One region of the Paraflavitalea devenefica genome, then DNA from elsewhere that is predicted to be linked to it. Evidence: riboswitches for the same ligand, from Rfam matches in the RefSeq annotation. Region 1 holds a riboswitch; the other holds the start of a gene.
What was found. A riboswitch is a leader RNA that binds a small molecule or an ion and turns the genes downstream of it on or off. The one in region 1 is predicted to bind S-adenosylmethionine.

Region 1 (7,223 bases):
TCCACATCGAGGGAAGGGTCTGTTTCAGCAAAGCCCAGTTGCTGTGCCAGCAATACAGCTTGCTGATAGCCCAGCTTATCCTCAAACATCTTGGTGAGGATGAAGTTGGTAGACCCGTTTACGATGGCCTTGATGGAATGCAGCAGGTCGTTGTCATAATACTCTTCGAGGTTACGTATGACGGGGATGGAAGCGCAGGCGGCAGCTTCATACAGGACAGAGCGACCTGTTTTTTGCTGCAGGCCCAGTATTTCCGGCAAATGCTCAGCGATCATCTTTTTACTGGCGCTTACCACATCTTTACCGTTCTTCAGGGCTGTAGATACGATCTCAAAGGCAGGCTCCGATTCATTGATCACTTCTACGATCACATTGATCTCGGGGTCATTGAGCAGTACATCCTTGTCAGTGGTAAATAATTCTGCCGGAGCTTCTCTTTTCTTGCCGGGGTTCTTGATACACACTTTTTTAATCGTGGCTTTCAGGGAAGGGGTCTGCTGCAACACTTTATACAAGCCTTCTCCCACTACTCCAAATCCGAATAAGCCAATTGTTAACTGTTTGTGAGCTTCCATGTTCTATTTGCGATTTTTTTGTTCCTGAACTGTTAATTGTTGTTGTCGTTGTTGTTATTGCACCGGCAATCGCCTGTTGTTCTCTTTACATGCTTACTGACCATTCATCTTCAATGATCTGCCAGTCGTTGAACTTCTCCTGGCCACCCCTTGACTTCCAGTCTGAATCAATCGTGAGCTTGGAACTGATGCCGCCACGCGGGTTGCAGATCATTACCAGCCTCAGCCTTTCGGGATCGTATACCTTTAACAGATCATCATAAATAATGTTTATCAGGCGCTCGTAGGATACGACGATATTCCGCAACTGGAAAACGTAATGTTTGAATGATTTCAGTTCTATGATCTTGCTTTTGGGGTAAAAAGTGAGGTAAATAACGGCAAAGTCAGGCTGCTCCCTTACTCCCAGGAAGGTAAACTCAGGTATTTTGATCTTGATCTCATACGCCTGGTTGGTGGGGTTGGGGATAGCGATTAAAAGACTGCTGTCTATGTCTTTATACGTCTTTACCAGTTCTTTTATGGTATCCGTGGCCATGTTGATGTTAATAATTATTGAGTGGTTAATGAATTATGCCAATACTGTTTCCAATGCCTGTGGGCTGTGTTGGTGTAATGCATCCAGGGCTGTTTGCAGGTCCTGGATCAGGTCTTCTGCTTCTTCCAGGCCAATGCTCAGGCGGATAAGGCTGTCTGATACACCTGCCGCCTGGCGCTTTTCGGCCGGAATGGATTTATGCGTCATAGTGGCGGGATGGCTGACGAGGCTTTTGATGCCGCCCAGGCTTTCTGCCAGTTTGAACAGTTGGGTAGAAGTAGCAAAAGCGCCGGCTGCTTCGATCGTATCTTTCTTCAGGCTGAAGGAAACAATACCGCCAAAGCCTTTGGATTGCTTTTTGGCTATCTCATGGTTGGGATGCGTTTTTAAACCGGGATAGTATACTTTATCTACTGCGGGATGTTTTTCCAGGAATTCCGCCACTTCCTGTGCAGTGGCGCAGTGCTGACGGAGGCGCAGGTGCAGGGTTTCAATACCGCGTATCACCAGCCAGCTATCAAAAGGAGCAAGGATAGCGCCACAGGCATTCTGGATAAATTTGATCTTTTCACCCAGTGCTTTGTCTTTGGTTACTACTGCTCCGGCTATCAGGTCACTATGGCCGCCCAGGTACTTGGTGGCAGAATGCACTACAATATCAGCTCCCAGCAAAAGAGGCTTTTGTAAGGCGGGTGAAGCAAAAGTATTATCCACGCAAAGTAAACAGTTATTGGCTTTTGCTATTTTGGCAATGGCTTCAATATCGGAGATCTTCAGGGTAGGGTTGGTGGGTGTTTCCAGCCAGATGAGCTTTGTTTTGGGCGTGATGGCATGGAATACTTTTTCGGGATCGGAAGTGTCTACGAAATTGATCTTAATGCCGAATTGCTGGTATACCTGGGTGAATAACCGGTAGGCGCCACCATAAATATCATCTACGGCTACTATTTCATCGCCGGCCTGGAGGAGTTTGGCAATGGCGTCAATGGCGGCCAGTCCGCTACTGAAAGCAAGACCCACTTCACCGCCTTCCAGTTTGGCCAGGATGCTTTCGAGGGTGGCGCGGGTAGGGTTGCCGCTGCGGGCATAATCATACCCTTTGTTTACACCGGGCGCTTCCTGCACAAAAGTGGAGGTTTGATAAATAGGTACGGATACGGCGCCGGTTAACGGATCTACAGGAATGCTGTGAATGAGTTGTGTTGTCGCTTGCATGATAAACAGTTTTTTTGTTCTGTTCCGCTTTCAGCGGAATCCGGAACGATGTTAAATGTTGTGATTATACAGTGTTCTGCGACAGCACTTATCAAGAGTAGTTATTCTTCGGAAGAGTTCGTTGCTTTTATTGCCCTGCCCTTATTGCCTCTCCCTTTAGGGAGAGGGGCAAAAAACAAAAAAGCTCTTCCGATGAGTCAGAAGAGCTTTTCAAATATGTTGTTACAGTATTATAGAAGCTATTGATCTGACTTATCTGTCCCACTTGCGTGGGCTGGACGTGGCACCTTATCGCGCTGGTTAGCGTGACAGGTTGTCAAGGCTTCATCGGGCCATTTCCCTCAGCCTTTCTTGATAAGAGATGTATAAAGAACTGGTGCAAAGATATCACCGGAAAGTAAATTTCCAAATTTTCTTACAAAAAAAGAAGGCTGCCCCTGAGGGACAGCCTTTTATAGATCTGATTGTTGCTGTAAAAGTGCTTAGAAACGGTAGCCTACAGATACGCCAAAACCGGTGTTCTTGGTTTTGAAATCATCTTTGTCCGCTCCTACCACTTCGGGGCTGATATTGGTGAGGCCCAGTTGGGCATTGAGTTGAAAAGACAGTTTGTTGTTGAACTCATAACCTGCCAGGAGATTAGCGCCAAAATCGAAACGCCTAACAGTATAAAAATACATTCCTACTTGGTTTGCTGGTAATTCGCTCTCAAATTCAAGGTCAACATCTCCATCATCTGATTTAACCTTGCCGCCTATTGCATATCCGGCATAGGGACCAAATCCCAATAACAACTTACCGGTTCCCAGTACAGGTTTATACAGGAAATTTACGGGCAATTCGAGATAGGAGATATTTGTTTTTGTATCATCGTCATCATCCCAATTGGCTCCTTTGGTAGAGAACAATAAACCTGGCTGAATATAAAATTCATCCGCGATAGGGATTTCCGCGTTTACACCAATATGAAAGCCTGTCTTTAATTTAAAATCCAGATCATTCCCTAAAAACTCGCCATTCAGGTTTTGAAAGTTAATACCCGCACGCACGCCAAAGGTAGTACCACCAACAGTGGTTTTTGTACTTTGTGCCTGTAAAATAAAGGTTCCTAATAAACATGCAGCGGTAAAGGCAAATACTTTCGTTTTCATTTGCTATTGATTTTGATTTATGGTGAACTTTTCTTTGAAGTGGTTTAGGTGTGTCGGGGTGGTTAATTTTGTGCTTCTTTCTGTGCGTCCTGTTTCATCTTTTCGTTCGCTGTGATCAAAAAGTTCACACGACGGTTTTGTGCACGGCCATCATCGGTGTCATTGGTGGCTACAGGTGCTGATTCGCCATATCCTTTGGTGGTGATACGGGAAGAGCTGACGCCGCGGTTACGCAAATAGGTGGCTACTGCGCTGGCCCTTCTTTGAGAAAGCCCCTGGTTATAGGAGTCAGAACCCTTGCTGTCTGTGTGGCCCTGTACTTCAATATTGGTATCAGGATACTCTTTTAATACAGATACCAGTTTGTCCAGGTTACCTTCAGCAGAAGACGACAGGTCGGACCGGTCATAGCCAAATAAAATCTTTTCGCTGAATTCTACTACAATACCTTCCCCTACACGTTCTACTTTGGCACCGGGAACTCTATTCTCAATTTCCTTGGCCTGTTTGTCCATTTTCTTCCCTATAAGTGCGCCGCCAACGCCACCAACGGTAGCGCCTATAATGGCTCCCAGGGCTGTATTACCGGCTGCCTTACCGATTACGCCGCCAACTACTGCTCCGCCGGCAGTACCAATAACAGCGCCTTTCTGGGTTTTGTTCATGCTTTTGCAACCGCCTAACAAGATAGAGGCTGCCACGATTGCTGTGAGGGTGTTTTGAAGTGGTTTCATAAATAGTTTTTTGTTGAATAAATCCAAGTCACCCCTTTCAAACTTTATACCACATTGCCAAAATCTGACATATCTGCCTGAAAATGAGAAAGAAAATCCTCATTCCGGTGCCCAACCTTTCAGTCTGGCATTTGTTCTTATCTTTGACCCTTCCCAAAAAATCATATGGCGAAAGTTAAAAAGGCAGTGCCGGCAGAGAACGGACAAACCGGCAGTAACGCATCGCACGATGCGATAGAAGTGTTTGGAGCGCGGGTACATAATCTCAAGAACATTGATATTAGTATTCCAAAAAATAAACTGGTGGTCATTACGGGTATTAGTGGCAGTGGTAAATCATCACTGGCCTTTGATACCATCTATGCCGAAGGTCAGCGCAGGTATATGGAAAGCTTCGGCGCTTATGCCCGGCAGTTTATTGGCGATATGGAACGGCCTGAAGTGGATAAGATCACCGGCCTGTCGCCCGTTATCTCTATCGAGCAGAAGACCACCAATAAAAACCCCCGTTCCACGGTAGGCACCATTACAGAGGTGTACGACTTTATGCGGTTATTGTATGCCCGCATTGGCGAGGCATATAGTTATAATACCGGTAAAAAGATGGTGAAGTTCAGCGAAGAGGAGATCGTGGACAATGTATACAAGAAGTTTAAAGGTAAAAAGATCACCGTACTGGCGCCGTTGATACGCGGACGTAAAGGGCATTACCGGGAGCTGTTTGAAGACATACGCAAGAAAGGTTACCTCAAGGCACGTATCGACGGCGAGATTAAAGACCTGGCGCCCAAGATGCAGGTAGACAGGTATAAGATCCATGATATTGAAGTGGTGATTGACCGCCTGCCGGTTACCGATGATATGCGGGTACGTTTAAGTCAAAGCGTGCAAAAGGCATTGCAGGTAGGTAAGGACCTCATGTTTTTGTCGGTGGAAGGGGTAAGCGGAAAAGAGGCAGCTCTGGTACAGTATTCCAAACTGCTGATGTGCGAAGACAGCGGCATCAGCTACGAAGAGCCCTCACCCAATACTTTTTCTTTTAACAGTCCTTATGGCGCCTGCCCCGTGTGCAAAGGTTTGGGCAATGTGTACCAGATCAGCATGGAAGCTATTATGCCTGATAAGAACCTCACTATTAATGAAGGGGCTATTGCTCCCTTGGGTGCTGAACGGGATGCCCATGTGTTTAAACAGGTGCAGCAACTGGCTAAAAAGAATAAGTTCAGCCTGGATATGCCAGTGAAGGACCTGCCCAAAAAGGCGTTGAACCTGGTATTGTATGGCGCTGAAACTGCGCCGGAGGAAGAAGAGCAGTTTGATTTTGATGAAACTACTACAGGAGGTCCTTTATACCAGACGGAATATGAGGGCGTGATCCCACAATTGAAACGCTGGTTTGCCGGTGGTAATACAGATGCCCTGCGCGACTGGGTAGAACAGTTCATGGAACTGCGGGTATGTAATTCCTGTAATGGCGCCCGCTTAAAGAAGGAAAGCCTTTGGTTTAAGGTAGATGAAAAGAATATTGCAGAACTGAGTGAGCTGAACCTCGATAAGCTGATGGCCTGGTTTACTGGTATTGAGAACCGGCTGAGCAATAAACAAAATGCCATTGCCAAAGATGTGTTGAAAGAGATCAGGGAGCGTCTGCAGTTTTTACTGGATGTTGGGCTGAATTACCTCACTATGAACCGTACTTCCCGCACCCTGAGTGGGGGAGAGTCGCAGCGTATCAGGCTGGCTACACAGATCGGTTCGCAATTGCAGGGTATTACCTATATATTGGACGAACCGAGTATCGGATTGCACCAACGCGATAATATGCGGCTGATAGAAGCGCTGAAAAACCTGCGCAATATTGGCAATAGCGTACTCGTGGTAGAGCATGATAAAGACATTATGCTGGCAGCCGATCACCTCGTGGACATAGGCCCCAAAGCTGGCTATCATGGCGGCAGGATAGTAGCCCAGGGCGATCCGGCAGCATTGTTGAAACTGGATACTCTTACTTCCTCTTATATCAATGGTCACCGGGCTATTGCTGTTCCCAAAGAACGGCGTAAGGGCAATGGTAAATTCCTGGAGATAAAAGGCGCCAAAGGTAATAACCTGAAGAATGTAGATACTAAGTTCCCGCTGGGTAAGTTCATCGTGGTAACTGGTGTCAGTGGCAGTGGAAAGTCAACCCTTATCAATGAAACCCTTTATCCTATCCTGAGCAAGCATGCCTATAACTCCAAAATGAACCCGCTGGAGTATAAGAGCATCAAGGGATTGGAGCATGTAGATAAAGTGATAGAGATAGACCAGAGCCCTATTGGCCGTACGCCGCGCAGTAACCCCGCTACCTATTGCGGCTTCTTTACTGATATACGCACCCTGTTTGCTTCTGTACCCGAAGCAAAGATCAGGGGATACAATGCAGGCCGTTTTTCTTTCAATGTGAAAAGTGGCCGTTGTGATGTTTGTGAAGGCGGTGGTATGCGCGTGATAGAAATGAACTTCCTGCCCGATGTATATGTGCATTGTGAAAAATGCCAGGGCAGGCGGTACAACCGGGAAACTCTGGAGATACGTTATAAAGGAAAGTCTATCAGTGATGTACTGGATATGACGGTAGAGGATGCTGTGGAGTTTTTTCAGAATGTTCCTTACATCTACCGTAAGATTAAAGTGCTGGAAGAAGTAGGACTGGGATACATTACGCTGGGCCAGTCGGCTGTAACACTCAGTGGCGGTGAAGCGCAGCGTGTGAAACTGGCTACCGAGTTGGGTAAGAAGGATACCGGTAAAACCTTTTATATTCTTGATGAGCCTACTACCGGTTTACACTTTGAAGATATCCAGCACCTGCTGGATGTATTGTACAAGCTGGTAGACAGGGGTAATACGGTATTGGTGATTGAGCACAATATGGATGTTATCAAGGTGGCCGATCATGTGATAGACCTGGGGCCTGAAGGAGGCGATGGCGGCGGCAGGATACTGTTTGAAGGAACGCCGGAAGACC
Region 2 (7,223 bases), on a different contig from region 1:
AGGAACACAGACCAATGATGCAGGAGAATTCTCCATCACCTTACCCAATAATGCCAGGGTGCTTCTCTTTTCATTTGTAGGATATAATCCGGAAGCGGTCACTATTGGCAGGAATAACACGATCAATGTGAACCTGACCACCGAAGAAAAAAAGCTGGATGAGGTGGTTGTAGTAGCTTATGGTACACAACGGAAAAGGGAAGTTACCGGTTCCGTTGCGGTAGTAGATGAACGGGCTATCAAAAGACAGCAGGTTACTACTGTAGGCCAGGCTTTACAGGGAACAGCCACCGGTGTGCTGGTGGTAAATAATTCAGGTCAGCCGGGTGATAACCCGCAGATCCGTATTCGTGGCATCGCTTCCCTCAACGCCAGTGCAGAACCTTTACTGGTACTGGATGGTGTGCCTTTCGACGGCAACCTCAACATGATCAACCCGAATGATATTGAAAATTTCAGCGTATTGAAAGATGGTACTGCCACATCGCTGTATGGTTCCAGGGCCGCTGCCGGTGTGATCCTCATCAATACCAAGCGGGGCAGGAAAGGCGCTGCGCCCACTATCACTGCCAGCAGCACTTTTGGTGTGGCTTCCCGCGCTCTGCCGGAATACGATTTTGTAAGCTCACAGCAAATGTTTGAACTGGCATGGGAAGCGCAACGGAACCTTAATGTGGATGCCGGCATAGCCAATCCTGAACAAACAGCTACGGATGAGTTAGTGGGAGAGATCAGGTACAACCCCTTTGGTATTGCCAAACCGGTGGGTACCGATGGAAAGCTGGTGCCTGGTACAGCGCTGCTGTGGAATACAGACTGGACCAAAGAGCTTACCCGTACCAATGCGCTCCGTAAGGACGTGAACCTTTCTATTGCCGGCGGTGGCGATCAGTCGAGGTACTTTCTTTCTGCCGGTTATCTTTCGCAGGAAGGATATGTGATCACTTCTAAGTTCAATCGTATCAATGCCCGTTTCAACTATACCAATAATCTCAATGACTGGCTGGAAATAGGGGCCCGCACCTCCATCGTATTCTCCAATCAGAACTATCCCGACCAGGGCGGTACTAATTTTGAAAATACCATTCAATACATACGTACCATGTCATCCATCTACCCGGTGTACAAGCGCGGAGAGAATGGAGAAGAACTACTGGGTCCCGATGGGAAACCAATCTATGACTTTGGCAATCCCGATCCGAACAGGACTGTCAATGTGAACCGTAACAGCCTGCAGCCTTCCAACCTGGTGGCCACTACCCTGGTAAATACAGAGTCCAGGAAACGGTACATGACCAACCTGAATACCTATGCAGATATCAGGCTGGCAAAAGGATTAAAATTCAGGAGCAGCTTTGGTATTGATAAATACTTCTTCGATGTGTTGAGCTACGAAACCCCTGATTTTGGCAATGGCCAGAATGTAGGAGGGCGGGCTGCGCGGCAGAACGATAATACGACTTCCTGGACATGGAATAATATGGTGAACTATAACAAGAGTTTTGGTGATCATACGATTGATGTAATGGCCAGCACCGAGGCCTATAAATATGAGCTGAAAACCCTGAGTGGTCAGAAAGTGGCTTTCCCTTTTTCGGGCCTCACCGAATTTAGCACAGCAGCCACTACTGAAGCGTTAAACAGCCTTACGACTACTGAGACCATCAATAGTTACCTGGGACGTATCAAATACGATCTTAAAGGAAAATACTTTGCAGAAGTAACGGTTCGCTGGGATGGTTCTTCCCGGTTCAGGGAAGGCAACCAGTGGGGCTTCTTCCCGGCAGTAGGCGTTTCCTGGATACTCAGTGAAGAAAAATTCCTGCAAAGTGTCAGCCTGATCAACTTCCTGAAGTTCCGCGCGAGCTATGGGGAAGTCGGCAACAACCGGCTGGCCAGGTATTTTCCTTATCTCAGTACATTCACCGGTGGTTATGACAACCTGAATAACCCGGGTATTTACCTCGATCAGTTGGCGAATGAAGATATACGCTGGGAGAAACAGGGTAACCTCGATATTGGTGTTGATTTCAGCGTATGGAACAACCGGGTGAACGGTAGTATTGACTATTTCCGGAAATCATCTATTGACCTGCTCTTCACAAAACCATTGGTATTCTCCGGTGGTATCCCTTCTATAGACTACAATATTGGAACGGTGATCAATTCCGGTGTTGAATTCATTGTCAATGTTAAAGCCCTCAGCAAAAAGAACTTTGAATGGAACTCCAGCATCAATGCCGCCTTTGTAAAAAATACGATCAAGAAATTACCACAGGAGAAAATACTCGCAGGCGCTTACCAGCTTGAGGTAGGCCGCTCTTTCTTCAACTTCTTTATTCCCGAATGGGCCGGGGTAGACCCTGCTACAGGCGCTCCGCAGTGGTATGCTGATGAACTGGATGGCAATGGCGATCCTACCGGCAAACGCGAGATCGTAAATACCTATGCAGAGGCAAGCCGTTATTATGTTGGCGGTGCTTTACCCAAAGTAACAGGCGGCTGGACAAACACTTTCAACTATAAGAACTTTGACCTGAGCGTACTCCTGAACTTCGCCCTGGGGGGTAAGATCTATGATGGTGAATACGGAAGTTTAATGCACGGGTTTACGGCCAGCTTCGGCGACCAGTTGCATTCCGACATACTGAACCGCTGGCAAAAAGCAGGAGATATTACAGATGTTCCCCGCCTCGACATCAACAATACCGATATCAACCAGCGTTCTACCCGTTACCTGTTTGATGGTGATTACGTACGCCTGCGCAACATCACACTCGGGTTTACTTTCAATCCTGACAAGGAAAAAAAGATCATTAAGAATGCCCGGTTCTATGTACAGGCAGATAACATCGGCACCTGGAGCAAGCTAAAAAAAGGAGCTGATCCGGAGGTGAATGTAGACGGCACTGCCCGTCCGCAATCCTCTGTATTCAAAATCATTTCTGCCGGCCTGGAACTTACTTTCTGATTAACGCTTAAACAAAATGGTCATGAAATCTATATATCAACAACTTTTTTTAATACTAGTGATATTGGGTATCACCGGCATAAGTTGCAAAAAGGACTTTATCACCGACCCCAAGCCTACGGATGCTGTTTCAGAATCTGATGTTTTCAAATCTGCCAGTGGTGTACGCGCTTATTTTTCCGGCATTTACCGCAACATGCGCAGGCAATGGGCTAACCTGGATGCTACGGCCGGTGGAGCAACGGATACCTGGGGGTATAACTCCATCAACCTGGCCCGCATCAATAAGGGAACTGACATGATCAATCCCGGCGGATGGTACCAGTTTGATTATCGCCATGAGAACCGTGAACCGACTTACCGGCGTACCATTTTTACCTGGGGTTTCTTCTATGAGCATATTAACCAGGCGAATACCATTATTGCCGGTGTTGCCAAATCCGGTACACTGCTGGAGGCTGATAAGAAGCTGTTTGAAGCGGAAGCACGGGCTTTACGGGCCTGGCTCTATTTTGAGCTGATACGTGAATTCCAGCATGCTTTTGCCAAAGACCAGAATGCACCCGGTGTGCCACTCTATACTGAGCCAACCAATGTTAACAATACGGGCAAGCCGCGCGGTACTGTAAAGCAGGTTTTTGATCAGATCAATGCGGATATAGAGTTTGCTACACAAAATCTCGGCACCAGCAGGCTGCTCAAAAGTGATGTCAATATCAACGTAGCCTGGGGCATGGCTGCCCGCATTTACCTGGAGCAGGGGCGTTGGGCCGATGCCAAAAACGCGGCGCAACAAGCCCGTGCGGGATATACCCTCGATGCGCCTTCTTACCTCAATGGTTTCAACGACCTGGCCTCCTCAGAGATCATTTGGGGATTTCCACAGGCTACAGATATCGGCGGACAATCCCTGTATTATGGCACGCCCAGCTCCTTTTATGAAAAAACAGGAAATGGATATGATAACCTGTTTGTTAATTCCACACTGGTGAACTCTTTTACCGCTACTGATATCCGCAACACCTTCTTCTTCTACAGCGGCAATCCCAACAGCCAGTTACGGTTTGCTACCAACAAATTTGGCAGTCCTTCAGTAGATGCCGTACAGCTCATTACCGGAGAAGTGGTGGCTTTACGGGAAACACATTTTAACGAGGCCCTTCCCATGATGCGGGTAGCTGAAATGTATCTCATTGAAGCGGAGTCAAAAGCAGAATTGGGTGAAGCAGATGCGGGGACTATTTTACTTACCGTTCAACAGGACCGCGATCCTGCGGCAGTGGCTTCGGGCAATACCGGTGCAGCATTGATCAGTGAAATACTGCTGGAAAGAAGAAAAGAGTTTTATGGTGAACTGGGGCTTGATTACCTCGATGCCAAACGCCGGCAATTGCCACTGATCAGGACCGGAAACCATCCGGCTGCTTACCGGTTCAATATTCCGGCCAACGATAACCGGTTCATTATGAAAATACCGCAAAAAGAATTTGATTCCAATAGTGCGTTAAATCCCCAAACTGACCAGAATGGGTAAAGGGGTGTCGGAGAAGAACAGACCTGACAGGTTTAAAATCTGTCAGGTCTCTTAGAATATGTTAGAATTACGCATTTTGATAAATGACAATTCCATGGCGTAAATATTCGTATTTATTCAGCTTTTCCACATTGGTTAGCAAAATATTTACGAATTCTCTACCTGTTTACACGGATGGATTGCCTATATTTGCTACGTTCTTTTTTATGTGTTGCTTATCAAGAAAGGCTGAGGGAAAACGGGCCCGATGACGCCTTGGCAACCCTTCTTTCGTTTCATGCTGTATAGACATTGTGCATGATCCTTAAGGATGAAGGTGCCAAATCCTGCTCTGCCAAAAGCAGAGGTAGATAAGTCTGTGTACAGCTTTGAAAAACATTACCATTGGTAATTGTATAATATTTCAGGCTCACCTGGCTTATCAGCAGGTGAGCTTTTTTTATGCCATCACCTGTATTATTTAGTAACCATTAAAAGACGCCTGATCGCTTGTATTCTTTGAATATGCTTCCTGAATACCGGCGCCAGGAATTCCAGGAGGGTTTTGTTTCTTCTTATATGTCAATGTCCGCTTTGTCCTTATCCCGGTCATGCCGGGATGGGACACGGGCAAGCCGGGAAGAACTGATCATTGACAGTAATCTTTGTTTCAAATAGTAGATTTTCTCATGTGACCTTTTGGTTAACCAGGGATTGTTTTTACTTTCCCTGCTTTTTTTTATTCCGGAACACTTTTCTATTCACCCCTATAAAACCCCCTGGACCTATGCAAGAACAATGCAAACTCTTGTACGAAAAGATGTTGGCAGAAATGGAGTCCTGCAGGCTACAGAATCCTTCTGAAAAAGAACAAATCGAATGCGCCTTCCGCACATGCGAAATGAGCTGGAAGAAATTGCAATCCTTCCTACACACCTACACTTTCCTCAGCGAATCCGAAGAAGCCTGGTTCTTTAAAACGGTCAAACCGAAATTTACCGGCCTCATTGAATACTATGCCCTCGTTTATAAAGCTACCCTCTTCCTCCCCGATGAAGATGAACAGGATATTTACAAGTTTTGGCAAAATGAACTGCTCCTGGCCAGGAGGTTCTTCTCCGAGCATGAATCTTTTTACCAGTACTATAAAGCCGGGATGACGGAGATGGACACCATTTATTTTGTGCGCGCCAATGGCGATCCCACCCTGCTGCCCACTTCAAAAGCGTATGATATTGCTCCCGAAGCCACTACTTCCCACGATCACCTGGTAGCCTCTATTATAGCCCGGGAGCGGTACATGGAATACGTAAACCGGCAACTACAACGTACTCATACTTAATGTCGTCACTTTAATTTACTGCCCGGATAGGGGTAAACTTGCTGCCGGTTGTCATATAATAAAGCGCAATTGACAGAAGCTGTTATATTTGGAGGTAGATATCAAACCGTTCGAATGGCAGTTAACGATGCGGGCAGCATTCAGTTACGTACTGAAGGCAGCACTACCCTTTTTGAAGATGTTTTTAAATCACATTTTAAAAACCTGCATGCCTATGCCTGTACAATTGTAAAAGACGATGTAATGGCAGAAGAGATGGTGCAGAATGTTTTCTATAAAATATGGGAACGTAAAGCACACCTCACGATTCAAACCTCCCTCACAGCTTACCTCTACCGCGCAGTATATCATGAGAGCCTGAACTATATTAAACACCTGAAGGTAAAAACCGCCTATCAATCCTATGCTACAGCGCGCATGAATGAACAATCCGATAATGCAGAAAAGAAAGTATTGCTTGGTGAACTGGAAGAACGCCTGCGTACAGCCCTGCAGGAACTGCCCGAACAGTGCCGCACCATCTTCCAGATGAGCCGGTTTGAAGAACTGAAATACCAGGAAATTGCCGACCGCCTGGGGCTATCCATTAAAACAGTCGAAAACCAGATGGGCAAAGCCCTCAGGCTGATGCGCCTGAAGCTGATAGACTTTTTACCTTTTGTGATCCTATCCTTATTAAACCTGTAAACCAGAAAAGCTTGAAAGATCATCTACATAACATGAATGATGACCTGCTGGTGAAATACCTGCTGCAGGAAGCTTCGCCTGCCGAAAACAGGCAGGTGGAAGGGTGGATCGCCGCAGATGCCACTAACCGCCGGTACTTTGAGCACTTTAAAATGATCTGGGACAAGAGCCGTGAACTGGCTGCCCAAAGTACCGTGAATGAGGAGAGCGCCTGGGAGCGTTTTCAGCAACGGGTAAGTGCAGGTAATACTTCTCAGGGCAGGGTAAGGTCATTGAACCGTGGACTTAGCGGTTGGCGGGTGGCTGCCATGCTGTTGCTTACAGGGGCCATTATTGCCATGATCTATTACTTTAACGGGAATGCCGGCAGGGATACACCGGTTACCCTGGCTGCCACGAATACCAGCCAGGTGGATACACTGCCGGATGGTTCCGTGATTACCCTTAACAGGCATTCATCGCTCAACTATGCAGGCGCCTTCAATAAGAAAAGCAGAACGGTTGAGTTACAGGGGGAAGCATTCTTTACTGTAACGCCCGATAAGAACAAACCTTTTATTGTAAATGTCAATGGCATTGCGGTTACCGTAACCGGTACCTCCTTCAATATTAAAACGCAGGGCACCAAAACAGAGGTGATCGTGGAAACAGGTACTGTACAGGTGAGCAATCACAAACAAACAATAACGCTTACTCCCAAAGAGAAAGTA

Region 2: it holds a riboswitch for S-adenosylmethionine, as region 1 does, so the genes downstream of both, HB364_RS09760 (RteC domain-containing protein) here and HB364_RS31370 (cystathionine gamma-synthase) in region 1, are expected to answer to the same signal.

The regions. Positions count from the first base shown of each region.
Region 1 is NZ_JAARML010000009.1:53,768-60,990, reverse strand. Features, by position in the region: gene HB364_RS31380 (homoserine dehydrogenase) at 1-575, opposite strand, end outside; gene queF (preQ(1) synthase) at 661-1,113, opposite strand; gene HB364_RS31370 (cystathionine gamma-synthase) at 1,147-2,331, opposite strand; SAM riboswitch class I at 2,578-2,689, opposite strand; gene HB364_RS31365 (porin family protein) at 2,811-3,479, opposite strand; gene HB364_RS31360 (OmpA family protein) at 3,542-4,213, opposite strand; gene uvrA (excinuclease ABC subunit UvrA) at 4,379-7,223, shown strand, end outside.
Region 2 is NZ_JAARML010000002.1:8,554-15,776, forward strand. Features, by position in the region: gene HB364_RS09750 (SusC/RagA family TonB-linked outer membrane protein) at 1-2,971, shown strand, start outside; gene HB364_RS09755 (RagB/SusD family nutrient uptake outer membrane protein) at 2,994-4,505, shown strand; SAM riboswitch class I at 4,718-4,862, shown strand; gene HB364_RS09760 (RteC domain-containing protein) at 5,272-5,826, shown strand; gene HB364_RS09765 (RNA polymerase sigma-70 factor) at 5,941-6,513, shown strand; gene HB364_RS09770 (FecR domain-containing protein) at 6,525-7,223, shown strand, end outside.